2 regions of the Luteimonas sp. RIT-PG2_3 genome follow, and region 2 is predicted to be linked to the other one. Evidence: predicted binding sites of a transcription regulator. Region 2 holds the regulator's gene; the other holds the start of a gene.
What was found. Region 2 encodes HrcA, which represses chaperone genes, less so after heat shock. Its sites were predicted from a motif close to TTNGCACTCNNNNNNNNNGAGTGCNAA; they were not measured.
Positions count from the first base shown of each region.

Region 1: groES (co-chaperone GroES) is a predicted target of HrcA. The motif match lies at 1,693-1,719, and genes of this name have one in related genera.

Region 1 is NZ_JBUBPF010000006.1:207,444-222,951, forward strand. Features, by position in the region: gene groL (chaperonin GroEL) at 1-1,238, opposite strand, end outside; gene groES (co-chaperone GroES) at 1,356-1,646, opposite strand; gene ACYX7E_RS12080 (amidohydrolase family protein) at 1,932-5,147, opposite strand; gene ACYX7E_RS12085 (acyloxyacyl hydrolase) at 5,667-6,161, opposite strand; gene cutA (divalent-cation tolerance protein CutA) at 6,350-6,673, shown strand; gene ACYX7E_RS12095 (protein-disulfide reductase DsbD family protein) at 6,682-9,066, shown strand; gene ACYX7E_RS12100 (TlpA family protein disulfide reductase) at 9,063-9,662, shown strand; gene aroQ (type II 3-dehydroquinate dehydratase) at 9,780-10,223, shown strand; gene accB (acetyl-CoA carboxylase biotin carboxyl carrier protein) at 10,428-10,919, shown strand; gene accC (acetyl-CoA carboxylase biotin carboxylase subunit) at 10,930-12,297, shown strand; gene prmA (50S ribosomal protein L11 methyltransferase) at 12,381-13,295, shown strand; gene ACYX7E_RS12125 (DUF3426 domain-containing protein) at 13,979-14,458, shown strand; gene fis (DNA-binding transcriptional regulator Fis) at 14,658-14,930, shown strand; gene purH (bifunctional phosphoribosylaminoimidazolecarboxamide formyltransferase/IMP cyclohydrolase) at 15,021-15,508, shown strand, end outside.
Region 2 is NZ_JBUBPF010000009.1:148,654-164,161, forward strand. Features, by position in the region: gene recN (DNA repair protein RecN) at 83-1,750, opposite strand; gene hrcA (heat-inducible transcriptional repressor HrcA) at 1,898-2,944, shown strand; gene grpE (nucleotide exchange factor GrpE) at 3,237-3,755, shown strand; gene dnaK (molecular chaperone DnaK) at 3,906-5,825, shown strand; gene dnaJ (molecular chaperone DnaJ) at 5,977-7,119, shown strand; gene dapB (4-hydroxy-tetrahydrodipicolinate reductase) at 7,232-7,942, shown strand; gene carA (glutamine-hydrolyzing carbamoyl-phosphate synthase small subunit) at 8,098-9,246, shown strand; gene carB (carbamoyl-phosphate synthase large subunit) at 9,239-12,490, shown strand; gene greA (transcription elongation factor GreA) at 12,543-13,007, shown strand; gene ACYX7E_RS14505 (phosphoglycerate mutase) at 13,015-13,950, shown strand; gene recJ (single-stranded-DNA-specific exonuclease RecJ) at 13,947-15,508, shown strand, end outside.

The sequences.
Region 1 (15,508 bases), on a different contig from region 2:
GGGACCACGCCTTCTTCCACCGCGGCACGGGTCGCGTGCAGGGCGTCTTCAACGCGGGCCTTCTTTTCCTTCATCTCGATCTCGGTCGACGCGCCGACCTTGATCACCGCAACGCCGCCGGCCAGCTTGGCCACGCGCTCCTGCAGCTTCTCGCGGTCGTAGTCCGAAGAAGTCTCTTCGATCTGCGCCTTGATCTGCTTGATGCGCGACTCGATCGCACCGGTGTCGCCGGCGCCGTCGATGATGGTGGTGTTTTCCTTCGAGATCTGGATCTTCTTGGCGCGGCCCAGGTCGTTGATCGTGGCCTTCTCCAGCGACAGGCCGACTTCCTCGGACACTACGGTGCCACCGGTCAGCACGGCGATGTCTTCCAGGATCGCCTTGCGGCGGTCACCGAAGCCCGGCGCCTTGACGGCGGCGACCTTGACGATGCCACGGATGGTGTTGACGACCAGGGTCGCCAGCGCTTCGCCTTCGACTTCCTCGGCGACGATCAGCAACGGCTTGCCGGCCTTGGCCACGCCTTCGAGCACGGGCAGCAGGTCGCGGACGTTGGAGATCTTCTTGTCGTGGATCAGGATGAAGGGGTCGTCGAATTCAACCTGCTGCGACTGCTGGTTGTTGATGAAGTACGGCGACAGGTAGCCACGGTCGAACTGCATGCCCTCGACGACGTCGAGCTCGTTCTCCAGGCCCGAACCTTCCTCGACCGTGATCACGCCTTCCTTGCCGACCTTCTGCATCGCTTCGGCAATGATGTTGCCGATCGACTCGTCGGAGTTCGCCGAGATCGTACCGACCTGGGCGATCGCCTTGTCGTCGGCGGTCGGCTTGGACAGGTTCTTCAGCTCGCCGACGGCGGCCTTGACGGCCTGGTCGATGCCGCGCTTGAGGTCCATCGGGTTGATGCCGGCGGCCACGGCCTTCAGGCCTTCGCGGATGAACGCCTGGGCCAGCACGGTCGCGGTGGTGGTGCCGTCACCGGCGATGTCGGAGGTCCGCGACGCGGCTTCCTTGACGATCTGCGCGCCGATGTTCTCGTACTTGTCGGCCAGCTCGATCTCCTTGGCGACGGACACGCCGTCCTTGGTGATCGTCGGGGCGCCGAAGCTCTTCTCGAGCACGACGTTGCGGCCCTTCGGGCCGAGGGTGACCTTGACCGCGTTGGCCAGGGTGTTCACACCCTTGAGGATGCGGGCGCGGGCGTCTTCGCCGAAGCGGACTTCTTTGGCTGCCATGTTGGTGAAACTCCGAAAATTTGGAATGGGGACGTGAGAAAGGTCAGAAGCAGGAGCGACATCGCGGCGGAATGGAGATCAAGGCAGTGCCTGCTCCATCCCGGCCGTCGATCGGTATCAACCGATGACAGCGAAGATGTCGTCTTCCTTGACCACCAGGAATTCATTGCCGTCGAGCTTGACCTCGGTGCCGCTGTACTTGCCGAACAGGACCTGGTCGCCGACCTTGACCTTCGGGGTGCGGGTGCTGCCGTTGTCGAGCGCCTTGCCTTCGCCGACGGCGACGACTTCACCCTTGATCGGCTTCTCGGTGGCCGAATCCGGAATCACGATGCCACCGGCGGAGACTTTCTCTTCTTCGGTGCGCTTGATGACGACACGGTCGTACAGCGGCTTGATGTTGCTCATGGTCAATCCTTTAAGTGATTGATTGGATGGAAAAAGTTGGGCGATGTTAGCACTCGTTGATGACGAGTGCCAGCACAGCGGCCGTGAAAACCCCGGCGCACCGGGATGGTCGGAAGATGGGCGCCCCTCGGGGGGTTTCAAGGGGACGCCGGAAAAATTCCTGCCGACAGCGCCGTACGCCGGCGTGCGGTCGTTGCCCTGCCGGCCCGCATGCCCACAGGCAGGCAGCCCTGACAGGCCGGCCCTGACCTGTCGCGTCAGCCCAGGCTCGACGCGCGTACGCGATCAGGGCCTCGCAACCGCCGTACCCTGCGGACCGGCGTCGCGGAACCACGGGCGTGGCAAGGACCGCTGTCGCGGCCAGGTCTCGTCAAGCGAGCCGGCGTCGTAGAGACGGCCGTTCTTCATCACCGACTCGATCGCCTGGCTGTTGCGGATGTCGGCCAGCGGATCGCGCGTCAGCACCAGCAGATCGGCGAGCTTGCCGGCCTCGAGGCTGCCCAGTTCGCCGGCACGCCCGATGACGCCGCTCGACCCCAGCGTGGCCGCCCGCAGGACCTCGTGCGGTGTCGCGCCGCCCGACGCATGCGCCTCCAGCTCCCAGTGGTAGCCCACGCCCTGCATCTCGCCATGGCTGCCGACACCGATCCGGCCGCCGGCACGCTGCACCGCGGTGACGTCGCGGGCGAAGCGCGGATAGTCCTGGTCCTGCGGCCGCGACCAGCGCCGGTACTCGGTCTTGGCCTGCACCACGTCGCCGGGGATGAAGCGCCGCACCTTGGGATCGTCCTGCGGCAGGTGCGCGATGATCATCGCGTCCAGCGCCTGGCGCCCGCCGTACAGCACCTGGAGGGTCGGCGTATAGGAAATGCCGCTCCCGGCCAGCAGCGCGATGACGTCCGTGCGCAAGGGCGACACCGGCAGCGTGTGCTCGTTGCCGGCAAAGCCGTCGACGGCATGACTCAGGTTCAGGCGCGCATCGCTGGCGCCCTCGGTGGTCGGCAGCATGCCCATCGCATGCGCGGCTTCGATGAAGGCCCGCCGCTGCGCGCGGTTGCCCATCATGTAGGCCTTCACGTTGCGGGTGCGGTAGTGGTCGCGATAGCGCGCCAGCACCGCGCGCGCATCGTCGGCGCTGTCGATGCCGCTGTCGACGAAGACCCCGGGGCCGGTCGAATACGCGCGCGGTCCGACCATCAGGCCTGCATCGAGCAGGTCCTGGTAGGCGAACACGTCGGCGGTGAACGACTGCACGTCGAGCCCGCTGGTCACGCCATAGGCGAGGTTGGCGAGGAACTCCCAGGGTTCGGGATCGAGCACCGAGCGGCGGATCCCGAACCAGTGCGCATGCGTGTCGATGAAGCCCGGCAGCAGCCAGCGTCCGGAGACATCGCGGATCTCCACGCCGTCGGGCAATGGGAACGATCCGCGTGTGCCGATCGCGGCGATGCGGTTGCCGACGACCAGCACGTCGGCACGCCGGATGACCTCGTCGCCGCGCATCGTGATCGCGTTGCCGCCGCGCAGCAGCAGCGCGCCGGCAGGTTGGTCACGCGGCATCTCGACGCTGAGCTGCTGCGCGCGGGCCTTCGCTTCCGCGCTGCCGGCAGCCGCGCCGCGCTCGACATCGGCCAGGGCCACGCGATGGTAGGTCGACCCGACCATCCAGGCGATCGCCTTGCCGCCGTCGATCCAGGCGAACGCGTCCGCGCCGACGCGCGTCAGTGTCGTCCAGCCCGGCCCGGGACGGGTCAGGTCGACGTCCGGCGTAGCGCCGGGTTTCGCCGGCGCCGGGACATCGACCAGGAACAACTGCGAGGCCGCGCGCGCCAGCGCGCGCCGGCCGTCGGGGTGCAGCCGGACCTCGGCCACCGGGACCGGCACGCCGACATACTGCGATGGCGAACGCTGGCGCACCGCCAGCAGGGGATCGGGCTCGCCACCCGCGAGCGGGATCGAGACCACGGCCTGTCCGGAGTAGACCTGCAGGCGGCCGCGTGCGCGGTCGTACTGCAGCGCACGCGCACCCGCAACCTCACCCAGCCGCGTCTGCGCGCCATCCGCCGCGATGCGGACCAGATCAGTCGGTAGCGACGGCGCGAATTCGGTCGGTGCCGATACCCGCGCATGATGGCTGGCGCGCAGCACGACAAGATCGCCCTGTCCGTGTCCAGTGCCGACGGGCAGGAACATCGGCTCGCTGTAATACGCCGCCACCTGCGTGCGCTGCCCTGGCGGCTGCGTGCCATCGGCGGCCACCGTCCAGACCTGCCCACCCTCGCGCGGCGACCAGGTCACGTAGGCAATCATGGCGCCATCGGGCGACCAGGCCGGATGCCAGGCATGCACGCCGGAGGTCTCCAGCTTGCGTGGCGCGGTTCCGCGTTCGAGGTCGTGCACGTACAGCGCTCCGAACGCAGTGAACGCCAGCTGCTGGCCGTCGGGCGACAACGCCGGCGACTGCAGCAGGCGCGCACGCACGGGACCGGTCTCTTCGCTGGATTCGATATGCAGGTCCGGCCCGATCTCCAGCGCCACCCGCGTCGAGAACGGCAGCGGTGTACGCGTACCGTCGAGCGCGATGGTCTGCAGTCCGCCTCCGACCGCGACCAGCACGGCGCTGCCGTCCGGCAGGAAACGGTAACCGGGCAACAGGTCGGCGTAGTAGCCGCCCTCCTGTCCATCGGGATCGAGCGGCCAGCTCAGCCAGCGATCCTCCGACGTCTCCAGGTCGCGGATGCGCAGGCCGGTGCGGCCTTCGCTGCGGCTGGCGTAGACCAGCTTGCGCCCATCGCGGGACAGCACAGGCTTCATCGCGCCACCGGGCAATTGGATGAAGCCTGCATCGTCGCCGGTCTTCAGGTCGTGGCGCATGATCGACCAGGTATCCGGATTGACCTTGTCCGACCAGGTCGTGCCGCGCTTGCTGGCGTAATACAGGTAGCGCCCCTGCGGCGACACCGCGACGCCGAGCGCATTGCGCCGGCTGTCGAAGGATTCGTGCCCGGCCGGCTGCGCCGACACCACCTTGACCGGCTTGCCGCCCGACAGGTCGTAGCGGAACAGTTCGAACGCCAGCAGCGGCGGCATCGTCCGCGATGCATAGACCGAGGTGCCGTCGGCCGACCAGGCCGGTGAAGCGAAGAACTCGACGCCGGTATCGAACGACAACTGCCGCGGCTGGCTGCCATCGCTGCGGGCCACCCAGACATTGTTGCTGCCCGAGCGGTCGCTGAGGAATGCGAGCTGCGTGCCATCGGGCGAGAACACCGGGCTGGTCTCATGCGCAAGGCCGGACAGCAGCGGCGTCGCGTCACCACCCCCGATGTCCATGCGATGGATCTCGCCCAGCACATCGAACACGATCGTGCGTCCATCCGGCGAGACGTCGTGCGCCATCCAGGTCACTTCGCTGGTCTGCACCTCGAACGGGCGCGACTGCGGCAGCGAGGTCAATCCTTCGCTCGCGCTGGCGTGCGCGCCGGCCAGCAGCGTCAGCACGAGCGCAATAAGGCGAAGCCCATCGCCGCCAAGCCTCCGCGGCGTCGTGGCCCTGCCGATGTCATTGCCGACGTAGACCTTGCTGGCGTGGACCTTGCTCGGGTGAAGATTGCTCGCGTCAATGTCGCGACAGTTCTGGGCATGGCCGGCGCGGCCGGCAAGCGGGACACATGCGTGCAAGGCACGACCTCGGACGATGGCAGGAGCTACCGATGATAGTCGCGGATCATCGGATTGCAGGCCACGCGCGCGGACAGCGACCCGATCGCGGCCCGCGTTGACCCGATTGCGCGTGCACAGGGGTCGCGAGGCTCGCGTGCGCCGACGCGCATCACCTTTTCATCGCGCGGGGATCAACGTGTTGCGGTCACGGTGCAAGCGGATCGCACCGGCCCGCGCAGCGCATCAGGCATTGAAGTCCCGGCTGCCGCCTTGCGCGTCAGCGATCGACTGTTCCTGTCGTCAACCGGTGCTGCAGTCAAACAGTGCCGCTGCCCACCGGACGAACGCAATCGCCGATCAGAACCGCCAGGCGGCCTGCAGCATGGTCTCGCCGTCATTGGGCTGGTGGATGCTGGCGTTGGAGATGTGGCGGGCCAGCAGCGAGAAGTGGCTCCAGCGCCAACCGATGGTGCTGACGAACTGCGGATTGCCCGACAGCGCATCGGTCTGTCCGACCTGCAGGCCGACACCGAAGCCGGCGGTCAGTCCGCTCGGGCGCTCGTAGCGCAGGCCACCGTGGAAGACGCCGGCGTCTTCCTTCAGGTCCAGCCGGGTGTTGTCACGTCCGCGCACATAGATGCCGCCGACTTCCCAGCGCAGCGTGCCGCCCTTGAACTCGCGCCACTCCGGCAACCAGGCCACGGCCGCGACTGGCGTGGATTCGTTGTCACGGGTGAACGACATGCCAAGGCCGACTTCGACATTGTCCTGCGCCGAGGCGGGCGCGAGGGCAGACACGGCGGTGGCAAACGACAGGAGCAATCCCGACATCAACAGGGCAGAGGCGCGCATGGGCGTGGACAGACAGGTAAGAAGGCGAAATTATACTGCCGAGTTCACTATTTGTTGCAAGCCCGCTCGGCGCCATCGCTGGAACACTGCTTCCAGCCGCAATGGCTTGGCACCACCCGCGTGCCGACGGGCTGCTCCCGCCGAGGTCGGCTACCCTATCGGTCCCCTTCCGCATCGCTGTATCGCCCTTGTCTGCCCTGATCTGCTTCTGCGCCTGCCCGGATACCGACACCGCCGACCGTCTCGCCCGGACCCTGGTCGAGGAGCGGCTGGCGGCCTGCGTGCAGCGCCTGCCCGGCGTGCGCTCGGTGTATCGCTGGCAGGGCCAGGTCGAATCGGCCGACGAGCACCTGCTGCTGATCAAGACGGCCCCGGCGCAGTGGCCGGCCCTGCAGGCGCGCGTGCTGGCCCTGCATCCGCACGACGTGCCGGAACTGATCGCCGTCGAGACGGCGGCGGGCTTTCCGCCCTATCTCGACTGGATCCAGGCGCAGACCGGAGCCGCCGCATGAGACCTCGCATGATCGGGAACACGACCGCCGGTATACGACGCCTGCGACCGGGCTGGCAGGCCGCGCTCGCGGCCGTGCTGCTGGGCCTGTTCGCGCCGGCCGCCATCGCGGCGATCGACGAATCCGACCTGCTGCCGGTCGACGAGGCATTCGCGCTCAGCGCGCGCGCCGCCAGCCGCGACCGCATCGAGCTGCAATGGAAGATCGCGGACGGCTATTACCTGTATCGGCACCGCACCAGCGTCAAGGCCGCCGATGCCGGCTTCACCGCAGGCGAACTGCAGTTGCCAGACGGCAAGCGCCATACCGACGAATTCTTCGGCGAGGTCGAAACCTATCGCGGCAGCCTACAGGCGACCCTGTCCGGTAACGCGGCCGCCGCCACCCGCCAGGTCAGCGTGCAGGTGCGCTACCAGGGTTGCGCCGACCTCGGCATCTGCTATCCGCCGCAGACGCGCACGCTGCAAGTCACGCTGCCTGCAGCCGGCGCCGGCGACAGCGGTTTCGCCGCGCTCGGGCAGCGCCTGGGCGGCGGCGCAGCGGCACGGCCGAATGCGCTCGGCAGCCGCAACGCGCAGGCGTTGCCGCTGCCGCCCGAGCAGGCCTTCGCCTTCGAGGCCATCGTCGGCGACGGCAATACGGTGCTGATGCGCTTCACCCCGGCGCAGGGCTATTACCTCTACCGCGACCGCAACAGCTTCCGCGTCGACGGCGCGCCCGGCATCAGCGCCGGTAGTCCGCACTGGCCCAAGGGTCGCGCCCACCACGACGAACACTTCGGCGACGTCACGGTGTATTTCGATCAGGTCGACGTGCCATTGCCGCTGCGCCGACAGCACGGCGACGCTGCGAAGATCACGCTGCAAGCGACGTTCCAGGGCTGCCAGGACGACGGCATCTGCTATCCGCCGATGACGCGTTCGGTCGCGCTGTCGATCCCGGCAGGCACGGTGGAGAGCCCGACGCAGGCGGCGGCCGAAGCCGCAGTGGCAGCCGCAACGGCAGTCACCCAGTCATCGGGCGATGACGCCAGCCCTGGCAACACGACGCCTGACCCTATCGTGGGCAACGCCACACAGGTTGCCGACGGTCGCCCCGCCGCGAACACCCCGGGCCCCGCCGGCGATGCCTCGTCCGACAACGCCGCGCGCACGCCGCCCCCCGCACCTGCCGGCGGCAGCCTGCTCGGGGCCCTCATACTCGCCCTGTTCGGCGGCCTGGTGCTGAACCTGATGCCCTGCGTGCTGCCGATCCTGTCGCTGAAAGTGCTGGGGCTGGCGCAAAGCGGCGAGAGCCGCGCCCGCGCGCGCAGCCACGCGCTCTGGTACACGCTGGGCGTGCTGGCCGCATTCGCCGCGATCGGCCTGCTGGTGATCGCGCTGCGCGGCACCGGCCAGGCGCTGGGCTGGGGCTTCCAGTTGCAGCAGCCGTGGTTCGTCGCCGCGCTGGCCTACCTGATGTTCGCGGTCGGCCTGAGCCTGTCGGGCGTGTTCACGCTCGGCGGCGGTTTCGGCAACGTCGGTCACTCGCTGGCCAGCCGGCAGGGACCGGTGGGTGATTTCTTCACCGGCGTGCTGGCCTGCATCGTCGCCAGCCCCTGCATCGCACCGTTCATGGGCGGCGCACTGGCCTTCGCGTTCACCGCATCGACGCCGGTCGCGCTGGCGGTGTTCCTCGCGCTGGGCCTCGGACTGGCGCTGCCGTTCCTGCTGATCGGTTTCATCCCGGCACTGGCCACGCGCCTGCCGCGTCCCGGTGCGTGGATGGAAACGCTGAAGCAGGTCCTGGCGTTCCCGATGTACCTGACCGCGATCTGGCTGCTGTGGATCCTCGGCCGCCAACGCGGCGTGGACGCGATGGCGCTGGCAGCGGTCGGCCTGACCCTGCTCGCGCTCGGCCTGTGGTGGCACGAGCGCGGCCGCTGGCGCGAGTCGACAGTCGCGCGCGTGCTGGCCGGACTGGTGCTGCTGGCCGCCCTGCTGCCGATCTGGAAACTGCAGCAGTTGCCGCCGCCGCAGGCATCGGCCGCCACGACCGGCGTCGACGCCGGCCATGTCGCCTATGACGCCGCCAAGCTGCAGTCGCTGCGCGACGAAGGCCGCGTGGTTTTCGTCAACATGACGGCGGACTGGTGCGTGACCTGCAAGGCCAACGAAGGACGCGTGCTGTCCAGGCCCTTCTTTGCGGAGGCGCTGCGCGCAGCCGATGCCACCTACATGGTCGGCGACTGGACCAACATCGATCCGCAGATCAGCACCTTCCTCGAGCAGCACAAGGCCGTCGGCGTGCCGCTGTACGTGGTCTATCCGCGCGGCGGTGGCGATGGCGAAGTGCTGCCGGCGATCCTCGGCGAGGACATGCTGCGGGCAGCCCTGGAGCGCGCCGCGCGATGAAGGTCACGCCGCTGCGCATCGTCATCGCCGCCCTGCTGGCCGGCAGCCTGGGCGTCGTCGCCAGCGTGCTGATCAATGGCCCGGGGCCGCTGGCCGGCACCGAGTTCGGGCAGCGCGCGTTGAACCACGCCGCCAGCGCCAGCGCGCCGGCCGCACCGCCCGGGGTCAGGGTGCCGACCCGTGGCGACACGGTGGCGGCCTTCGAGATCGCCGACCTCGACGGCGCCCCGGTACGCCTGCCGGCCGACTTTGCCGGCCGCCCGCTGCTGGTCAACATCTGGGCCAGCTGGTGCGGGCCGTGCATCGAGGAAATGCCCGAACTCGACCGCTTCGCCGGCGAACAGGGCGCCAACGGCACCCAGGTCCTTGGCATCGCCCTCGACGACGCCGAGGCCGTGCGCAGCTTCCTGCAGCGCATTCCGGTCGGGTATGCGATCGCACTGGACGCTCCCGGTCCTGCAGATGCCGGCGTGCGCGTCGGCAATCCGCGCGGCGTGCTGCCGTATACGGCGCTGATTTCAGCCGATGGCCGCGTGCTGAAGCAGAAGATCGGGCCGTTCCAGCATGGCGAAATCGACGGCTGGGTCACGGATTGAAGTGAAAACTCAAACACTTGCTTAACTTCAGTCATCGTCGGCGAACTGGACAGTAACCGCGCCTTGGCGCAGACTGCCGCCCAATCCGGGCAAGCGCCCTTGGGCATACCATTGCGAATGGCGAAATTGCTGGTCCTGCACGGCCCCAACCTCAACCTGCTCGGTACACGCGAGCCCGAGGTCTATGGCCGCACCACCCTGGCCGACATCGAGGCGGGCCTGCGGCAGACTGCGGAGGCGGCCGGCCATGCGCTGGAGAGCCTGCAGTCGAACGCCGAGCATGTGCTGGTCGACCGCATCCAGGCCGCCCGCACCGACGGCACCGCCTTCATCCTGATCAACCCGGCGGCGTTCACCCACACCTCGGTCGCGATCCGCGATGCGCTGGCGGCAGTCAGCCTGCCGTTCATCGAGATCCACCTGTCCAACCCGCACGCCCGCGAAGCCTTCCGCCACCACAGCTATCTCAGCGACCTGGCGGTCGGCGTGATCTGCGGCTTCGGCGCAGACAGCTACCGCTACGCACTGGACGCCGCCTTGACGCGGCTGGGCGGCGCTTGAAGACGATCCGCCCGCTCACGGCCCAGCGCCGCCTGCCCCGCCCGTCACACGCGGTGCGCGCGACAGACCGCAGGCTGGCAGGCCAAGTCCGCGCCTCGACGCTGGCCAACGACCTCCCGACCCGCGCATGCCCCGACGCTGCGCCGTCACCCCGACACGTGCTTTGACGCATTCCCTTTCCTGAAAGACACCCCGAGGCCATCCATGGACCTGAGAAAAATCAAGAAGCTGATCGACCTGCTCGAGGAATCCAACCTCGCCGAGATCGAGATCAAGGAGGGCGAGGAATCGGTCCGCCTGTCGCGCAACCCGGTCGGCTCGGCGCAGATGGTCTACGCGCAGCCGGCCGCCTCGCAACGCGCGCCCGAAGCGATGCCGATGCAGTCCCCGGTCGAAGCCGCCACCGGCGGCGGCCGTCGCCCGTCCGACGCCGAACCGGCCGCAGGCAACGGCCTGCCCGACGGCCACGTCGTCAAGTCGCCCATGGTCGGCACCTACTACTCGTCGCCCGCCCCCGACAAGCCGGCGTTCGTCACCATCGGCCAGCAGGTCAAGGCCGGCGACACGCTGGGCATCATCGAAGCCATGAAGATGTTCAACCCGATCGAAGCCGACATCTCCGGCACCCTGCTGGCGATCGTCGTCGACAGCGGTCAGCCGGTCGAATTCGACCAGCCGATGTTCGTGATTGGCTAAGGGCCCGCTCATGCTCGATAAAGTCGTCATTGCCAACCGCGGCGAGATCGCGCTGCGCATCCTGCGCGCGTGCCATGCCCTCGGCATCCGTACGGTCGCGGTGCACTCCACCGTCGATCGCAACCTCAAGCACGTGGCGATGGCCGACGAGTCGGTCTGCATCGGCCCGGCGCCCTCCAACCGCAGCTACCTCGACATGCCGGCGATCATCGCCGCGGCCGAAGTCACCGATGCGCAGGCGATCCATCCGGGCTACGGCTTCCTCAGCGAGAACGCGGACTTCGCCGAACGCGTCGAACAATCAGGCTTCATCTTCATCGGTCCCAAGGCAGAGACCATCCGCCTCATGGGCGACAAGGTCGAGGCGATCCGCGCGATGAAGGAAGCCGGCGTGCCCTGCGTGCCCGGCAGCGGCGGACCGCTCGGCGACGATCCGGCGACCAACGTTCGCATCGCGCGCGAGATCGGTTACCCGGTGATCGTCAAGGCGGCCGGCGGCGGCGGCGGACGCGGCATGCGCGTGGTGCATACCGAAGCCGCGCTGGTCACCGCGATCGCGACGACCAAGCAGGAAGCCAAGGCCGCTTTCAGCAACGACATGGTCTACATGGAGAAGTTCCTCGAGAACCCGCGCCATGTCGAGATCCAGGTCCTTGCCGATGGCCAGGGCAATGCGATCCACCTCGGCGAGCGCGACTGCTCGATGCAGCGCCGCCACCAGAAGGTCGTCGAGGAAGCGCCGGCACCGGGCATCACCCCGGAGCTGCGCGCCGAGATCGGCAAGGTCTGCGTCGAAGCCTGCATCCGCATCGGTTATCGCGGCGCTGGCACCTTCGAATTCCTGTTCGAGGACGGCCGTTTCTACTTCATCGAGATGAATACCCGCATCCAGGTCGAGCATCCCGTCACCGAACTGGTCACCGGCATCGACCTGGTGCGCGAGCAGTTGATGATCGCGTCGGGCCGCAAGCTGTCAATCCGCCAGGAAGACATCGTGCTGACCGGCCATGCGATCGAATGCCGCATCAACGCCGAGGATCCCGAGAGCTTCCTGCCCTCGCCCGGCCTGGTGAAGCACTTCCACGTCCCCGGTGGCCCCGGCGTGCGCGTGGATTCGCACGTCTATGAAGGTTATGCCGTGCCGCCCAACTACGACTCGATGATCGGAAAGCTGATCGTGCACGGTGCCGACCGCGCGCAGGCGATCGCACGCATGCACGTCGCGCTCAGCGAGATGGTCGTCGACGGCATCAAGACCAACATCCCGCTGCAGCAGCGCATCATGCGCGACAAGGGCTTCCAGGCCGGTGGTCAGAACATCCACTACCTCGAGAAGCGCCTGGCCGAGCGCAAGGACAAGGGCCTGTCGATCGGCTGACCCCGGCGGCCTCTGGCCCGGTTTTTCTTCTCGAGCGCCGCGGCTTGCCGCGGCGTCTGCTTCTTCCATCGGCGGACCCTTGCATGCCCTTCCTCGAACTCTCCCTGCGCTGCCATGAATCCCTGCAGCCCCGCTACGAGCACGCGCTCGAGGATCTCGGCGCGCTGGCGGTGACGATGCTCGATGCCGATGCCGATACCAGCAACGAGCACGCGATCCTCGAACCCGGCGTCGGCGAGACACCGCTGTGGCAGTCGATCACGCTCAGTGCGCTGTTCCCGCACGATGCCGACGCGCTGGCACTGCTGGCGGCGCTGGAGTCGTTCGACCCCGCGCTCGACTGGTCGCCGGTCAGCTTCCGCAACGTCGAGGACCAGGACTGGGAACGCGCGTGGATGGACCAGTACGTGCCGCTGCGCTTCGGCGCGCGGACCTGGATCGTGCCGTGGAACCGCGAGCTGCCGGACGATGCCGGCCAGGACGCGGCCGTGGTCCGGCTCGATCCCGGCCTGGCGTTCGGATCGGGCACGCATCCGACGACCTCGTTGTGTTTGCAATGGCTGGATGCGCTGGCCGCCGACGGCACGCTGCAGGGCAGCACCGTGCTCGACTTCGGCTGCGGCAGCGGCATCCTCGCCCTGGCCGCACTGAAGCTCGGCGCGGCGCAGGCAGTCGGTGTCGACAACGATCCGCAGGCCTTGATCGCCAGCCATGACAACGCCGAACGCAACGGCATTGCGGCCGCGCTCAGCGTCTACGCGCCGCAGGCCGCACCCGACGAGCGCTATCCGGTGGTCGTCGCCAACATCCTGGCCTCGGCGCTTGACGCGCTGGCCGATACCCTCGCCGACCGCACCGCACCCGGCGGGCGGATCGCGCTGTCGGGCATCCTCGATGGCCAGCAGGAAGCCCTGTTGCAGCGTTACCGTCCGTGGTTCGAGCAACTGGCGGTCGCGCACGAAGGCGACTGGATCCGCATCGATGGCGTCCGCCGCTGAGTTGCTGCTGATCCATCGGCGGCACTTCGCGCAGGGGACAGGCCCCGCGCGGCAGCCCGCGGTCACGACGGAAGCCATCGTGATGGAACAATCGTGATTGAATAAGCGGCATGTTCATCAACTGCCACGCCTGCCGCGCGCTGGTCGCGACCGACCCGGTCAGTGACCTGCCGCCCGCGCAATGTCCGCGCTGCGGCGCGGAACTGCGGTCACGGAAAGCGCAGGCCGCCGCGCAGGCGAACGCACCGCCCTCCTCCGCCGGGCACGGCCGGGCAACAGCCATCCCCAACGCCGTCGTCGACGCGCAGCCACACGACATTGACGCCGCATCGTCCGCAGCGTCGGCAGCCTCTCCGCCGCGGGACGCATCGCCTCCCGTCACCGTCGACATTGCCGGCCTGCTGCACGGATCGACCTCGCCCTCGGGCCTGCGTCCGCATGTCGAGCCTGCCCCGACGGCGGCACCGGCCATCGCGCCCCGCATCCCCGACGATGCAGGCCCCTCCGGCGCTGCGCCTCCGGTGGTCGATCCTCCGCGCGAGATCGCCGACGCTTCGACGCCGACGTTGCCACCAACGCCGATTGCTGCGCCAGCACCCGCCATCGCAGCACCCCACCCTCAATCCGCCGCACCCAACCGGCCGGCGAGGCCCTCGCCGAGCTTCGCCGCATCGCAGGCCGCCGTGTCCCGCTCAAGCCTGCCGCGCTGGCTCGCGCCCGTCGTCATCCTGGCCCTGGTCGCGTCGCTGCTGCTGCAGGTGCTGCTCGCCGACCGCGCCCGGTTCGCCGCCAGTGCGACATGGCGCCCGCTGCTGACCACGCTGTGCGGAACCCTCGGCTGCCAGTTGCCGCCATGGCATGACCCCGCCGCCTTCGTGCTGTTGACCCGCGATGTCCGCGCGCATCCCGGCCATGCGGGCGTGCTGCGCGTGACCGCCACGTTCCGCAACGATGCGCGCTGGGCACAGGCCTGGCCGCAGTTGCAGTTGCGGTTGTCCGACATCAATGGCCAGGACATCGCCTCGCGCGGCTTCACCGCCGAGCAGTACCTTGCGGACACGCCGCACTCGCCACTGATCGCCAGCGGCCAGACAGCGACCATCCGCCTGGATGTCCGCGAACCCGCGACGGAGGCGGTGTCGTTCGCGTTCGACCTGCGCTGAGCATCGGCCACGCCGTGCGGGCCGTGTCCGGTCGACAGGCCGCGGGTCGCGATGTGCGCCTTGCGACCGTCCGGCGGTTTTCGCCTCCGGCGCAATGGCGGCTGCGACGATGAAGCGATAGACTCCCAAACCCCGCCATGCCCCGACCGCCTTTCGCACGGCGACGGCGCAGCCGTCACCGCAACTATCGGGAAACGACTTGAACAGCGCAGAACGCACCGACTCCGCCCCACGCACTGCCCCGCGTCCGCCGCTGCGTGAGCATGTCGCGACCTCGGTGCGCCGTTACCTGGGCGACCTCAACGGCTGCGATGCCGACAATCTGTACGAGATCGCGCTGCGCGAGCTGGAGATCCCGCTGTTCGTCGAAGTGCTGAACCACTGCGAAGGCAACCAGAGCCGGGCCGCCACGATGCTCGGCATCCACCGCGCGACACTGCGCAAGAAGCTGCGCGACTACGGCCTGGGCTGACGCCGCGACCGCACCGACCCGCCTGCGGCCCGGCAGGAGCTTGAACAGGGTCTTATAATCAGCGGCCTGCTCCTCTGCCCGCCCCCCACGATGACCTCCGACCTGCTGACCGGCCCGGCCGTCCAGATACGCCGCGCCCTGCTTTCCGTGTCCGACAAGACCGGCCTGATCGAACTGGCCACCGCCCTGGCCTCCCGCAACATCGAACTGCTGTCGACCGGCGGCACCGCCAAGGCGATCCGCGAGGCCGGACTGGCCGTGCGCGACGTCTCCGAGATCACCGGCTTCCCCGAGATCATGGATGGCCGGGTCAAGACCCTGCATCCCAAGGTCCACGGCGGCCTGCTCGGCCGGCGCGGCACCGACGATGCGGTGATGGCCGAACACGGCATCGATGCGATCGACCTGCTGGTGCTGAACCTGTATCCGTTCGAGCGCGTCGCCAGCCAGGCCGATGCGAGCTTCGACGACATCATCGAGAACATCGACATCGGCGGACCGGCGATGCTGCGCGCGGCGGCGAAGAACTTCGCCCACGTCGCGGTCGCGACCGACCCGGCGCAGTACGCCGGCCTGCT
Region 2 (15,508 bases):
GTGTTGGTGTGGGCGTTTGACCGTCTGAGCGTTTGACCGTTATTCACCCGGGGGAGATGCCCCGGGTTCGACCTCGCGCCGCCTAGTCGACCTCGGTCAACAGCCGCTTGGCGGCCGCGCGCGCTTCCTTGCCGATATCGACGCCGCCGAGCATCCGCGCCAGTTCCTCGACGCGTTCTCCGGTCGTGAGCACCTGTACCGCGCTCTGGGTCATGCCTTCGGCCTGCGCCTTGCTAACCCGGTAATGGGCGTGGCCCTGCGCGGCGACCTGCGGCAGATGGGTCACGCACAGCACCTGGCACTGCCTGCCCAGCGCCCGCAGCTTCTGGCCGACGATCTGCGCGACCGCGCCGCCGATGCCGGAGTCGACTTCGTCGAACACCATGGTCTGGACCGTGTCCATGCCCAGCGCCGCGACTTCGATCGCCAGCGAGATGCGCGACAGTTCGCCGCCGGACGCGACCTTGCGCAAGGCGCGCGGTGGCTGCCCGGCATTGGCCGACACCAGGAACTCGACGCGCTCGGCCCCTTGCGGGTCGGGGCGATCACCCTCGTTGGCCTCGAAGGCCACTTCGAAACGGCCGCCGCCGAGCCCGAGCTCGCCGATCAGTACCGAAGTCGCCTTCGACAGTGCGGCGCCGGCGGCGGTGCGCGACGCCGTGAGGCGGTCGGCCGCGGCCCGCCACAGCTCGCGGGCCTTGGCGATGTCCTTGTCCAGGCTTTGCAGGCGGACGCCGGCATCGGCCAGGGCCTCGAGTTCGGCCTGGAACCGGGTCTGGCTCTCCGCCAGTTCATCGACGCCGACGCGGTGCTTGCGAGCCAGTTCATGCAGGCGGCCGAGGCGGGCTTCGAGTTCGTCGAACTGCGAGGGGTCGAGTTCGAGGTCGTCGCGGACCCGTTGCAGCAGCAGCAGGGCTTCGTCGACCTGGATCAGGGCAGCGTCCAGCATCGCGTCGACATCGGCCAGGCGGCTGTCGTGCTGCTGTTCGCGTGCCAGCTCGCCGCGCACCTGCTGTAACTGGCGCGACATCGAGGGACCGTCTTCGCCGCCAAGGCTGGCCAGGGCGCCGTCGCAGGCCGCGATCAGGCCGGCGGCATGCGCATGCCGGCGATGCGTCGCGATGGTGTCGGTGATCGACTGCGGTCGCAGGTCTTCGCGGGCCAGTTCGGCCAGTTGATGCTTCAGCCAGTCGATGCGTTCAGAGACGTCGCCGGTCCGCGACAGGGTGTCGCGTTCGCGCAGCAGGGCGTTCCACTGCCGGGCGGCGGCCACAACCGCTTCGAGCAAGGGCGCATGCCGGGCGAAGGCGTCGAGCAGGCCCAACTGGCTGCCGCGCGCCATCAAGGCCTGGTGCTCGTGCTGGCCGTGGATCTCGACCAGCAGGCCGGCAAGTTCCGACAGTTGCGACAGCGTCGCCGGGCGACCGTTGATCCAGGCCCGCGAGCCGCCATCGGCGCGCAGCGTCCGGCGCAGCGCGCAGGCCAGGCCGTCATCGAACTCGGCCTCTGCCAGCCAGGCCTGGACGGCCGGGGTGTCGTCGATCGCGAATTCGGCATGCAGTTCGGCGCGCTCGGCACCGTGGCGGACCATCCCGCTATCGGCACGCAGGCCGGACAGGAAGCCCAGGGCGTCGACCAGCAGGGATTTGCCGGCACCGGTCTCGCCCGAGATGACCGTCATGCCGGGGCCGAACTCCAGTTCGGCGGCACGGACGACGGCGAAATCGTGGATGGTCAGTCGTTTCAGCATGGGGGCGCATTGTAGAGGCTTCCGGCGCAGTTGCTGAGACGCTGGCGCCGGAATCTCCAAGGGCCGGCGGGCGGGTATCTGAGGGCCCGACCGGTCTCGCACCGCGCTTGTTGCGCCGCGCAGGCGATCAGGCTATCTATCATCCGGATGATCCAGCCCCCGGCCGACCTTGACCTCGATCCCCGTGCACGCCAGCTGCTGCGCACGCTGATCGCCCGGCATATCCGCGATGGCGGCCCGGTGGGATCGCAGACGCTGGCGCGGCATGCCGGCCTGGATGTCAGTCCGGCCACGATCCGCAGCATCCTGTCCGATCTTGAGGACAGCGGCCTGCTGTCGACGCCGCATACCTCGGCCGGGCGCATTCCGACCGCCCAGGGCTATCGGGTGTTCGTCGATTCCCTGTTGCAGGTGCAGCCCTTGCCCGATGGCGAGTTGAACCGGCTGCGCAGCGAGCTGCCGGGCGGCAGCGGCACGCAGTCGCTGATCGGCAGCGCCTCCGAGCTGGTGTCGGCGATGACCCATTTCGTTGGCGTGGTGTCGGTGCCGCGGCGCGAGCAGTTCGCGTTCCGTCATATCGACTTCGTCGCACTGGACCCGCAGCGGGTCATGGCGATCCTGGTATTTGCCGACAACGACGTGCAGAACCGGATCATCCAGACCCGTCGCAGTTATGACGCCGGCGAGCTCGAACGCATCGCCAACTACCTCAACCAGCATTTCGCCGGCCGGCCGCTGGCCGACATCCGCGTCAGCCTGGTGCAGGAACTGCGCAATGCCCGCAACGAAATGGAGCAGTTGCTGTCGCGGACCGTCGAGCTGGCCGAGCAGGCGCTGGCGCCCAACGACGACGACATGCTGGTAGCCGGGCAGACCAAGCTGATCGGCGTGCAGGACCTCAGCGACCTCGACCGCCTGCGCGACCTGTTCGAAGCGTTCTCGCGCAAGCGTGAGATCCTGCAGTTGCTGGAGCGGACCATCAGTGCGCCCGGGGTCCGCATCTTCATTGGCGAGGAGACCGGGCTGGCCCCGCTGGAAGGGGTATCCCTGGTCACTGCGCCGTATTCGGCCGGTGGACGGGTGCTCGGCGTGCTCGGCGTCATCGGGCCGACCCGGATGGCCTACGAGCGCGTGATCCCGGTCGTGCAGGCCACGGCCGATGCGCTGGGGGCGGCGCTCGGTCCGCCGAACTGACCGAGTCAACTGGCCTGGCGAACCAGTCTGATCGACCGGCCGGAGCAACCGACCTGATCCGCTGATCTGCGAACCGGTGTCGCAAGCCGTCCGGTGCCGGCGCCAGCCGGGCAGGGCGCGCGCGCGTCCCGGTCGCGACGATGGCCGCTGTAGGCACGGATCGGGGCGCGATCGTGCCGGTTGCGGCCCTGCTTCGACGCCACGCCTGTCACGCGATTGACTTGAATCCTCTGCGGACGGCCCCATAGCTGGCGGATCGGCGGCTCCGCGACCGCCTGCAACCCGACAGGACATGAACACAGAATCCATCCAGGAAGGCGCGGCTGCGCCGGAAGACACCTACCAGGAAAGCGGCGACACGCATTCCCAGATCGAGGCCCTGAAGGCGGAACTGGAGCAGGTCAAGGCGCAGTCGTTGATCGAGCGCGCCGACCTCGAGAACCAGCGCAAGCGCATGGAACGCGACGTGCGCACAGCCCGCCTGTTTGCCAACAAGCAATTGCTGGGCGACCTGCTGCCGGTCTTCGACGGTCTTGAAGCCGCGCTGGCCGCGATCAAGGACGAAGGCCCGCTGCGCGATGGCGTGTTGCTGACGCTGCGCGAACTGACCCGGATCTCGTCGAACAACGGCCTGATCGAAGTCGCGCCCAAGCGTGGCGAGGCCTTCAATCCCGAGCATCACCAGGCGATGAGCGCGATCGAGACCGAGGCGGTGGCCCCGGGCCAGGTCTTCGACACCTTCCAGAAGGGTTACCTGCTCAACGAGCAGTTGCTGCGTCCGGCGCTGGTCGCCGTCGCCAAGCACGACTGACCCGGTCCCGACCGGCCCGCATCCGGCAACGCCGGTGGCGCCGGTCAGGCCACGAGGCTGCAGACGCTTGAACCGTCCGCAGCCGACCCCAGATACCGAACATCGGCGGCATCGGCCGCCCCACAGACAAGATTCAGAGGGAATTCCGCAATGGCAAAGATCATCGGCATCGACCTGGGCACGACCAACTCGTGCGTGGCGATCATGGACGGCGGCAAGGCCAAGGTCATCGAGAACAGCGAGGGCGACCGCACCACGCCTTCGATCGTCGCCTACACCAAGGACGGCGAAGTCCTGGTCGGCGCATCGGCCAAGCGCCAGGCCGTCACCAACCCCAAGAACACCTTCTTCGCCGTCAAGCGCCTGATCGGCCGCAAGTTCACCGACGCCGAAGTCAAGAAGGACCTCGACCTGGTGCCGTACGGCATCAGCGCGCACGACAATGGCGATGCCTGGGTCGAGACCAGCGATGGCCGCAAGCTGTCGCCGCAGGAAGTCTCCGCGCGCATCCTCGAGAAGATGAAGAAGACCGCCGAGGACTACCTCGGCGAGAAGGTCACCGAGGCGGTCATCACCGTGCCGGCGTACTTCAACGACAGCCAGCGCCAGGCGACCAAGGACGCCGGCAAGATCGCCGGCCTGGACGTCAAGCGCATCATCAACGAGCCGACCGCGGCCGCGCTGGCCTATGGCCTGGACAAGGATGGTGGCGACCGCAAGATCGTCGTCTATGACCTGGGCGGCGGCACCTTCGACGTCTCGGTCATCGAGATTGCCGAAGTCGACGGCGAGAAGCAGTTCGAAGTGCTGGCCACCAACGGCGACACCTTCCTGGGCGGCGAAGACTTCGACGCACGCGTCATCGATTACCTGGTCGAGGAGTTCCTCAAGGACCAGGGCATCGACCTGCGCAAGGATCCGCTGGCCCTACAGCGCCTGAAGGACGCCGCCGAGCGCGCGAAGATCGAGCTGTCGTCGTCGCAGCAGACCGAGGTCAACCTGCCGTACGTGACCGCCGACGCATCCGGTCCGAAGCACCTGAACATCAAGCTGACCCGCGCCAAGCTCGAGGCCCTGGTCGAGGACCTGGTCAAGAAGACCATCGATCCCTGCCGCACCGCCCTCAATGACGCCGGCCTGCGTGCCAGCGACATCAGCGAGGTGATCCTGGTCGGCGGCCAGACCCGCATGCCCAAGGTGCAGGCCGCGGTGGCTGAGTTCTTCGGCAAGGAACCGCGCAAGGACGTCAACCCCGACGAGGCGGTCGCCGTCGGCGCCGCGGTGCAGGGCGGCGTGCTGGCCGGCGACGTCAAGGACGTGCTCCTGCTCGACGTGACCCCGCTGAGCCTGGGCATCGAGACCCTGGGCGGCGTGTTCACCAAGATCATCGAGAAGAACACCACGGTGCCGACCAAGGCCTCGCAGACGTTCTCGACTGCCGAGGACAACCAGTCCGCGGTGACCGTGCACGTGCTGCAGGGCGAGCGCGAGCAGGCCCGCTTCAACAAGTCGCTTGCCCGCTTCGACCTGTCGGGCATCGATGCCGCGCCGCGCGGCATGCCGCAGGTGGAAGTGTCCTTCGATATCGACGCCAACGGCATCGTCCACGTGACCGCCAAGGACAAGAAGACCAACAAGGAACAGAAGGTCGAGATCAAGGCCGGCTCGGGTCTGTCGGACGACGAGATCCAGCGGATGGTCGCCGATGCCGAAGCGCATCGCGAGGAAGACAAGAAATTCCATGAGCTGGTCGGCGCGCGCAACCAGGCCGATGCGCTGGTGCACGGGACCCGTACCGCGATCAAGGACAACGGCGACAAGGTGCCCGGCGACGTGATCGGCCGCGTGGAAGCGGCGATCGCCGATGTCGAGACCGCGATGAAGGGTGACGACAAGGCCCAGATCGAAGCCAAGTCGAAGGCGCTGGAAGAAGCCGCGCAGGCGCTGTTCGCAGCGGCGGCCCAGCAGCCGGGCGAGGGTGCCCCGGCCGAAGGTAACGCGGCTCCGCAGAACGACGACGTCGTGGATGCCGAGTTCACCGAGGTCAAGGACGACGACAAGAAGCAGTGAATCGGGAATAGGGGATCGGACATCGGAGGGGCGCAGCTTCGCTTCGCTGCTCCGGTCTGTCCGGTTCCCGTTTCCGGATCCGAAAAGGCGCGGCCGTGCCGGCGCGCAGGCTTTGACGATTCCCCATTTCCGATTCCTGATTCCGGGCCCCATGAGCAAACGTGACTATTACGAAGTACTGGGCGTGGCCCGCAACGCCAGCGAGGAAGAGCTGAAAAAGGCTTACCGTCGCTGCGCGATGAAGCATCACCCTGACCGCAACCCCGGCGACAAGGATGCCGAGGCTGCGTTCAAGGAATGCAAGGAGGCCTACGAGGTCCTGGCCGACGGCGGCAAGCGCCGCATGTACGACCAGCACGGCCATGCGGCGTTCGAGCACGGCATGGGCGGCGGTAACGCCGGCCCGGGCGGCTTCGGCGGCGCCGACATGGGCGACATCTTCGGCGACATCTTCGGCAACATCTTCGGTGGTGGAGGTGGCGGCCGCGCCGGCCCGCGTCGCGGTGCGGACGTCGGCTATGCGCTCGAGCTGGATCTCGAGGAAGCGGTCTCCGGCGTCGAGAAGCGCATCGAGATCCCGACGCTGGCCGAATGCGAACCCTGCAACGGCACCGGCTCCGAGGATGGCAAGCTGGAGACCTGCGACACCTGCCAGGGCAGGGGCCAGGTGCGCTTCCAGCGTGGCATCTTCTCGATGCAGCAGCCATGCCCGAATTGCCACGGCCGCGGCCAGAGCTTCAAGAGCCCGTGCCCGTCGTGCAAGGGCGCCGGCCGCATCGAGGAAGAGAAGGTGCTGTCGGTCAAGATTCCCGCCGGCGTGGATACCGGCGACCGCATCCGCCTGACCGGTGAGGGCGAGGCCGGGCCGGCCGGCGCGCCGCCGGGCGACCTGTACGTGGAAGTGCGCGTGCGTCCGCATGCGATCTTCGAGCGCGACGGCGACGACCTGCATTGCGAGGTGCCGATCCGCATCTCGCAGGCGGCCCTCGGCGACAGCGTGCGCGTGCCGACCCTGGGTGGCGAGGTCGAGATCCGCGTGCCTGCGGAAACTCAGACAGGCAAGGTGTTCCGCATGCGCGACAAGGGCGTCAAGTCCGTGCGCAGCCGCAGCACCGGCGACCTGTACTGCAAGGTTGTCGTCGAAACTCCGGTGAACCTGACTCCGGACCAGCGCGAATTGCTGGAGAAGTTCGAGTCGACGTTCTCCGGCGAGAACGCGCGCCGGCATTCGCCGCGCTCGAGCACTTTCATCGATGGCGTCAAGGGCTTCTGGGACCGGATGGTGTCGTCCTGACAGGGGCGGCATCCGGGAGCGGCCTGTCGAGTCGGCCAGGCGCATCAGGCTTGTCGAGCAGGCTTCATAGAGCAGGCTTGTCGATTCGATGCCCGCCCGCTAGCCTGACGCGATGAATCCATCGCCCGTCAGACTGTTGATCCATGGTGCGTCCGGCCGTATGGGCCAGGCGCTGTTGCGACTGGCCGCGGAGCGCAGCGACTGCACCATCGTTGCCGCGGTGTCGCGCAAGGTCGGGCAGCGTGTCGTCGACGGCGTGCCGCAGTTCGCGGTTTCCGAGTTGGCCGGCGTGCCGGCGTTCGATGTCGCCATCGATTTCAGCCTGCCCGAAGCCTTCGACCCGATCCGCGACCTGTGCCTTCAGCGCGCGGCCGCCTTCGTGTCCGGTACCACCGGATTGAGCGACGCCCAGCGCGTCGGCCTGGCCGACGCTGCGGCGCGCATTCCATTGCTGTGGGCCGCCAACTACAGCCTCGGCGTGGCGATCCTGAACGAGCTGGTCGAGCGGGCCGCCGCCGCCCTCGAAGGCTGGGATTGCGACATCGTCGAGGCCCACCACACCCGCAAGCTCGATGCGCCCTCCGGGACCGCCCTGGCCTTGGGCGAGTCCGCCCGCGCCGGCGGCGCCGAGGCCCGCTACGCCAGCCTGCGGGCCGGCGACATCGTCGGCGAGCACCTGGTCCAGTTCACCACCGCCGGCGAGCGCATCGAGCTGATCCATCGCGCCACCAACCGCGACATTTTCGCCCGCGGCGCCCTGCATGCCGCCGTCCGGCTGGCCGCCCGGCCCCCCGGCCAGTACCGCCTGCGCGACCTGCTGTAGACCCGCCTGCGGCGGGTCGCATGCAAATCCGCGTCATTTCCTCTGGCGCGGCAGGGGTCGCATCGGTACAATTCCCGCTCGCCTGATACCTCACGCCTCCGGACCGGTCCTGACCGCTCCGGTGGTTTCTTGCAACCTCACGTAGGCGAACGTTGGTGACCCATACCGCAATTCTGGCCCTCGAAGACGGCACCGTATTCGAAGGGCGCTCCGTCGGCGCGGACGGCCTGTCCGTTGGCGAAGTCGTTTTCAACACCGCAATGACCGGCTACCAGGAAGTCCTGACGGACCCGTCCTATGCCCGCCAGATCGTCACGCTGACGTATCCGCACATCGGCAACACCGGCATCACCGAACAGGACGACGAAGCCAGCCAGCCCTGGGCGGCCGGCCTGATCGTGCGCGACGTTCCGCGCCGTCCGAGCAGCTGGCGCAACCAGGTGGCCCTGCCGGAGTGGCTGAAGTCGCGTGGCATCGTCGCGATCTCCGACATCGACACCCGCAAGCTGACCCGGATGCTGCGCGACCGCGGCGCCCAGAACGGCACGCTGATGGCCGGCGCGGACATCGATGTCGACCAGGCGATCGAAGCGGCACGCAAGTTCAGCGGCCTCAAGGGCCTGGACCTGGCCAAGGAAGTCAGCACCCGCACGTCCTACCACTGGACCGAGGGCAGCCTGGACCTGGACAGCGGCGTGTTCGAGAACGGCGCGCGCAAGTGGAAGGTCGTGGCCTACGATTTCGGCGTGAAGCGCAACATCCTGCGCATGCTCGCCGAGCGTGGCTGCGACGTGACCGTAGTGCCCGCGCAGATGCCGGCCGCCGAGGTCCTGGCGCTGCAGCCTGACGGCGTGTTCCTGTCCAACGGTCCGGGCGATCCCGAACCCTGCGACTACGCGATCGCCGCGATCCGCGTCTTCATCGAGCGCCGCATCCCGCTGTTCGGCATCTGTCTGGGCCACCAGTTGCTGGGCCTGGCCGCGGGTGCGAAGACGCTGAAGATGAAGTTCGGCCACCACGGCGCCAACCACCCGGTGCAGGACATCGACAGCGGTCGCGTGATGATCACGTCGCAGAACCACGGTTTCGCGATCGACGAAGCCACGCTGCCCGCCAATGCCCGCGTCACCCACCGCTCGTTGTTCGACGGCAGCAACCAGGGCATCGAACTGATCGATGCGCCGGCCTACAGCTTCCAGGGGCACCCCGAGGCCTCCCCGGGCCCGCGCGATGTCGCCCCGTTGTTCGACCGTTTTGTCGCGCTGATGCAGAACCAGCAAGCCGAGAACCGCCCCCATGCCTAAGCGCACCGACCTTAAAACCATCCTCATCATCGGCGCTGGGCCGATCGTCATCGGCCAGGCCTGCGAGTTCGACTACTCCGGCGCCCAGGCCTGCAAGGCCCTGCGCGACGAGGGCTATCGCGTGGTGCTGGTCAACAGCAATCCCGCGACGATCATGACCGACCCGGAGATGGCCGACGCCGTCTACATCGAACCGATCAACTGGCAGACGGTCGAGAAGATCATCGCCAAGGAAAAGCCCGACGCACTGCTGCCGACGATGGGTGGCCAGACCGCGCTGAACTGCGCGCTGGACCTGGCCGACAACGGCGTGCTGGAGAAGTACAACGTCGAGCTGATCGGCGCCAAGCGCGATGCGATCCGCATGGCCGAGGACCGCGAGCTGTTCCGCGTCGCCATGGGTGAGATCGGCCTCGAATGCCCCAAGGCCGAAGTCGCGCATTCGCTGGAAGAAGCGCTCGACATCCAGACCCGCGTCGGCTACCCGACGATCATCCGCCCGAGCTTCACGCTGGGCGGCAGCGGCGGCGGCATCGCCTACAACCGCGAAGAACTGGTCGACATCGTCGGCCGCGGCCTCGAGTTGTCGCCGACCAGCGAAGTGCTGGTCGAGGAGTCGGTGCTGGGCTGGAAGGAATTCGAGATGGAAGTGGTCCGCGACACTGCGGACAACTGCATCATCGTCTGCTCGATCGAGAACCTCGATCCGATGGGCGTGCACACCGGCGATTCGATCACCGTCGCGCCGGCGCAGACCCTGACCGACAAGGAATACCAGCGCCTGCGCGACGCCTCGATCGCCGTGCTGCGCAAGATCGGCGTCGATACCGGTGGTTCCAACGTGCAGTTCGGCATCAATGCCGATACCGGTCGCGTGGTCGTCATCGAGATGAACCCGCGCGTGTCGCGTTCGTCCGCGCTGGCCTCCAAGGCCACCGGCTTCCCGATCGCCAAGGTCGCGGCCAAGCTGGCCGTGGGCTACACGCTGGACGAACTCAAGAACGAGATCACCGGCGGCCTGACCCCGGCATCGTTCGAGCCGGCGATCGACTACGTGGTCACCAAGATCCCGCGCTTCGCGTTCGAGAAGTTCCCGCAGGCCGATGCCCGCCTGACCACGCAGATGAAGTCGGTCGGCGAAGTCATGGCGATCGGCCGCACGTTCCAGGAATCGATGCAGAAGGCCCTGCGCGGGCTGGAGACCGGCAAGGTCGGCTTCGACCCGACCGGCCTGGACCTGGCCAGCGAAGCCGACATGACCACGCTGCGCCGCGAGCTGAAGGAGCCGGGCCCGGAGCGCCTGTTCCACCTGGCCGATGCGTTCCGCGCCGGCATGAGCGTCGAGGAAGTGTTCGCGCTGTCGTTCGTCGACCCGTGGTTCCTCGACCAGATCGAAGAACTCGTCTCGATGGAGAACGACGTCGCGGCCGCCGGTCTGGACGCCATCGACGGTCCACGCCTGCGCGCGCTCAAGCGCAAGGGATTCTCCGACGTGCGCCTGGCGCAGTTGCTGGAGACCGACGAGCAGGCCGTGCGCGCGCTGCGCAAGGCCTTCGGCGTGCGCCCGGTCTACAAGCGCGTGGACTCCTGCGCTGCTGAATTCTCGACCACGACGGCCTACCTGTACTCGACCTACGAGGACGAGTGCGAGGCCCAGCCGAGCAACCGCGACAAGATCATCGTGCTCGGCGGCGGTCCCAACCGCATCGGCCAGGGTATCGAGTTCGACTACTGCTGCGTGCATGCGGCCCTGGCGCTGCGCGAGGACGGGTACGAGACCATCATGGTCAACTGCAACCCGGAGACCGTGTCGACCGATTACGACACCTCCGACCGCCTGTACTTCGAGCCGCTGACGCTGGAAGACGTGCTGGAGATCGTCGATCTCGAGAAGCCCAAGGGCGTGATCGTGCAGTACGGCGGCCAGACCCCGCTGAAGCTGGCGCGCGCGCTGGAAGCCAATGGCGTGCCGATCATCGGCACCTCGCCCGATTCGATCGACCTGGCCGAGGACCGCGAGCGCTTCCAGAAGCTGGTCGACGACCTGGGCCTGAAGCAGCCGCCGAACCGCACCGCGCGCAACCCTGAGGAAGCGCTGGTGCTGGCGCGCGAGATCGGCTATCCGCTGGTCGTGCGCCCGAGCTACGTGCTCGGCGGGCGCGCGATGGAAGTGGTGCATGCCGACTCCGATCTCGCGCGCTACATGCGCGTCGCGGTCAAGGTGTCCAATGATTCGCCGGTGCTGCTGGACCGCTTCCTGGACAACGCCGTCGAAGTCGACGTCGACGTCATCGCCGATAAGGACGGCAACGTGCTGATCGGCGGCGTCATGGAGCACATCGAGGAAGCGGGCGTGCATTCGGGCGACTCCTCGTGCTCGCTGCCGCCGTACTCGCTGGATGCCGCGACCCAGGCCGCCCTGCGCGAGCAGGTCGTCGCGCTGGCCAAGGCGCTCAACGTCGTCGGCCTGATGAACACCCAGTTCGCGGTGCAGCCCAACGAAGACGGCAGCTCCACGATCTACCTGCTGGAAGTGAATCCGCGTGCGTCGCGCACGGTGCCGTTCGTGTCCAAGGCCACCGGCATGCCGCTGGCCAAGATCGCCGCACGCTGCATGGCCGGCAAGACGCTGGCCGAGCAGGGCGCGACCGAAGAGATCGTGCCGGACTACTTCTCGGTCAAGGAAGCGATCTTCCCGTTCGCCAAGTTCCAGGGCGTGGATCCGATCCTTGGGCCGGAGATGCGCTCGACGGGCGAGGTCATGGGCGTGGGCCGCAACTTCGGCGCCGCGTTTGCGCGAGCGCAGGAAGCGGCCGGCATCAAGGCACCGCCGGCCGGGGGCAAGGCCTTCGTCTCGGTGCGCGATCCGGACAAGCAGCGCGTGCTGTCGGTCGCCCAGGACCTGGTCGCCCGCGGCTATGCGATCGTCGCCACCAGCGGCACCGCCAAGTGGCTGGGCGAGCACGGCATCGACTGCACGCTGATCAACAAGGTCACCGATGGCCGTCCGCACGTGGTCGACCTGATCAAGAACGGCGAGATCTCGTACATCGTCAACACCACCGAGGGCCGCCAGGCGATCTCGGATTCGTTCTCGATCCGGCGGGAGGCCCTGCAGCACCGGGTGACCTATTCCACGACCATTGCCGGCGCCAAGGCCTTGCTGCATTCTCTGGAGTATCGCGGCACCGGTCCGGTGCTGTCGTTGAAGGAGCTGCATCGGGAACTGCACAAGCAGGCCTGATCGCGCAGGGACGCCCGAGAGATCGAACAAGAGAGCAAGCATGAGAGCACCCATGACCCTGCAGGGCGCGCAGCGACTGCGCGCCGAACTGGACGAACTGAAGTCCGTGCAGCGCCCCGCCGTGATCAACGCGATCGCGGAAGCGCGCGCGCACGGCGACCTGAAGGAAAACGCCGAATACCATGCCGCCCGTGAGCAGCAGGGGTTCATCGAGGGCCGCATCAAGCAGCTCGAAGGCGAGCTGTCGCATGCCGATGTCATCGACGTCAGCAAGCTCAATGCCGGCTCGCGCATCGTGTTCGGTGCGCAGGTGACGCTGGCCGACGTCGAGACCGACGAGGAGCGCAAGTACCAGATCGTCGGCGACCTCGAGGCCGACCTGAAGCTCGGCCTGATCGCGATCTCGTCGCCGGTCGCGCGTGCGCTGATCGGCAAGCACGAGGGCGACAGCGTGACCATCGAGGCCCCGGGTGGCACCCGCGAATACGAAGTCGTTGGCGTCAGCTACCCGGACTGATCCCCCCATGCAGGTCACCTTGCTGCTGCCTGCCATGCGTCGTCTTGGCGGGCAGCGCCTGTCCGTCGCGTCGGCACGGTGGCTGGGCCGGGGATCGCTTGCCGGGCCGCTTGAGCCCGGTCGGCAGGCGCAGTTGCGTCGGCAGTTCCAACTCCATCCCGGACACTGGGCGGTCGCCGCACTGACCCGCCTGGACGACCGTGGCGACGCTGCTGGTGACACCTGGGTGCGCGCCGATCCCTGCCATGTCCGTCCCGACCTCAATGGTGCGCGGCTGCTGGCGATCGGCGATGGCCTGGCGCTGGCCCAGGCCGATGCCGACGCGCTGCTGCCGGCATTGGAGCCGCTGTTCGCCGATGTCGGCTGGCACATCGATGCGGGTTCGCCGGGCCGCTGGTACCTGCGTCTGCCGCCCGGGACCGCATTGCCGGACTTCATGGAGCCCGACGATGCGCTGGGCACCGACCTGATCGACCACATGATCGAAGGCCCGCAGGGACGCCAGTGGCGGGCCCTGCTGAGCGAGGCCCAGGTGGTGCTGCACAACCACCCCTGGAACGAAGCGCGCGCGCGTGCCGGCAAGCCGCCGATCAATTCCCTGTGGTTCTGGGGCGGCGGCCGCCTGCCGGAGCGTGTCGAAGCCGCCTGCGAGGCGTTCCATTCCAACGACGAGGTTGCGCTGGCCCTGGCCGCCGCCGCGGGCGTTGCGGCCATCCTGCCGGAGCGGTTCGTGCCGTCCACGCACCGCCAGGCCTTCGACCTGGTCGCGGTGCGCGACCTGGCACGTCTCGAGGGCGACTGGCTGGTACCCGCGTTCGACGCGTTGCGCGAGGGGCGCCTGCAGCAGCTGTGCCTCGACGGCGAGGACGGGGTGTCGCGCGTGCTCCGGCGTGGCGATCGCTGGCGCGTCTGGCGGCGGCCAGCGGCCGGCGTGTTCGCATGAGCACCGTGCGTCGTATCCGCCGGCGCGAAGCGTCGCCGTCACCATCCGGCCCTTGGCCCGCGCACGTGCCGCTACTGCTGCAGCGGATCTACGCGGCCCGCGGTGCTCACGACCTCGACCAGGCGCGACCGCGGCTGGCGCAGTTGCTGCCGCCTGACAGCCTGGGCGGGCTGTCGACGGCGGTCGCGCTGCTGGCCGATGCCATCGCGGCGCAACGCCGGATCCTGGTGGTCGGTGATTTCGACTGCGACGGTGCAACCGCGTGCGCCGTCGCCGTCCGTGGCCTGCGCATGCTGGGTGGCGTGCAGCTGATGCATGCGGTGCCCAACCGCGCCGTGCACGGTTATGGACTGTCGCCGGGGCTCGTCGATGAACTGGCGGCGCTGCGGCCCGACCTGCTGTTGACCGTCGACCACGGCATCGCCTGCCATGCCGGCGTGACCGCGGCCAAGGACCGGGGCTGGCAGGTCGTGGTCACCGACCATCATTTGCCGGGCGAGGCGTTGCCGCCGGCCGATGCCATCGTCAATCCGAACCTGCGCGGGGACCCGTTCCCGAGCAAGTCGCTGGCCGGTGTCGGTGTCATCTTCTATCTGTTGCTGGCCTTGCGCCGCCACCTGCGCGAGCAGGGCCTGCTGGACGCCCACGATCCGGACCTGTCGAGCCTGCTCGACCTGGTCGCGGTGGGCACGGTGGCCGACCTGGTGCCGCTGGACGTCAACAACCGGGCGCTGGTCGGCGCGGGCCTGCGACGCCTGCGCAGCGGTCAGGGCTGCGCCGGATTGCAGGCCCTGATCGAGGTCGCGGGGCGGCGGGCCGAGACCCTGACCGCGTCCGACATCGGCTTCGGCATCGCGCCACGCATCAACGCCGCGGGCCGGCTCGAGGACATGGGGGTAGGCATCGAGTGCCTGCTGACCGACGACCCTAGCCAGGCCCGGGAGCTGGCGCAGACGCTGCACCGGATCAATGCCGAGCGTCGTGGCGTCCAGCAGACGATGGTCGACGATGCCGAGGCGGCGATCGCGACACGCGACTTCAGTGCGCAAGGCGATGCCTGCGCCGTCTGCCTGCACGATGCCGACTGGCATCCCGGCGTGGTCGGCCTGGTGGCATCGAAGATCAAGGAGCAACTGCACCGGCCCGCGATCGCGTTCGCGCCTGCGGTGCCCGGCGGCGACAGCCTGCGCGGTTCGGCGCGCTCGATCCCCGGCCTGCACATCCGTGATGTGCTGGCCAGCGTCGACAGTCTGCATCCGGGCCTGATCGAGCGCTTCGGCGGTCATGCGATGGCGGCCGGGCTGACCCTGCCGCTGGCGCATCTGGCCGCGTTCTCGCAGGCCTTCGAGCAGGCGGTACAGGCCGTGCTCGATCCGGCGATCCTGCAGGCGGAGATGGTCACCGATGGCCGCCTGCTGCCGATGGAATTCGACGCCGCCCACGCCAGCGTGCTGCGCGACGCCGGCCCATGGGGGCAGGGCTTTCCCGAGCCCTTGTTCGACGATGTGTTCGACGTGCTGGGCTGGCGCATTGTCGGCGAGCGCCACCTCAAGCTGCA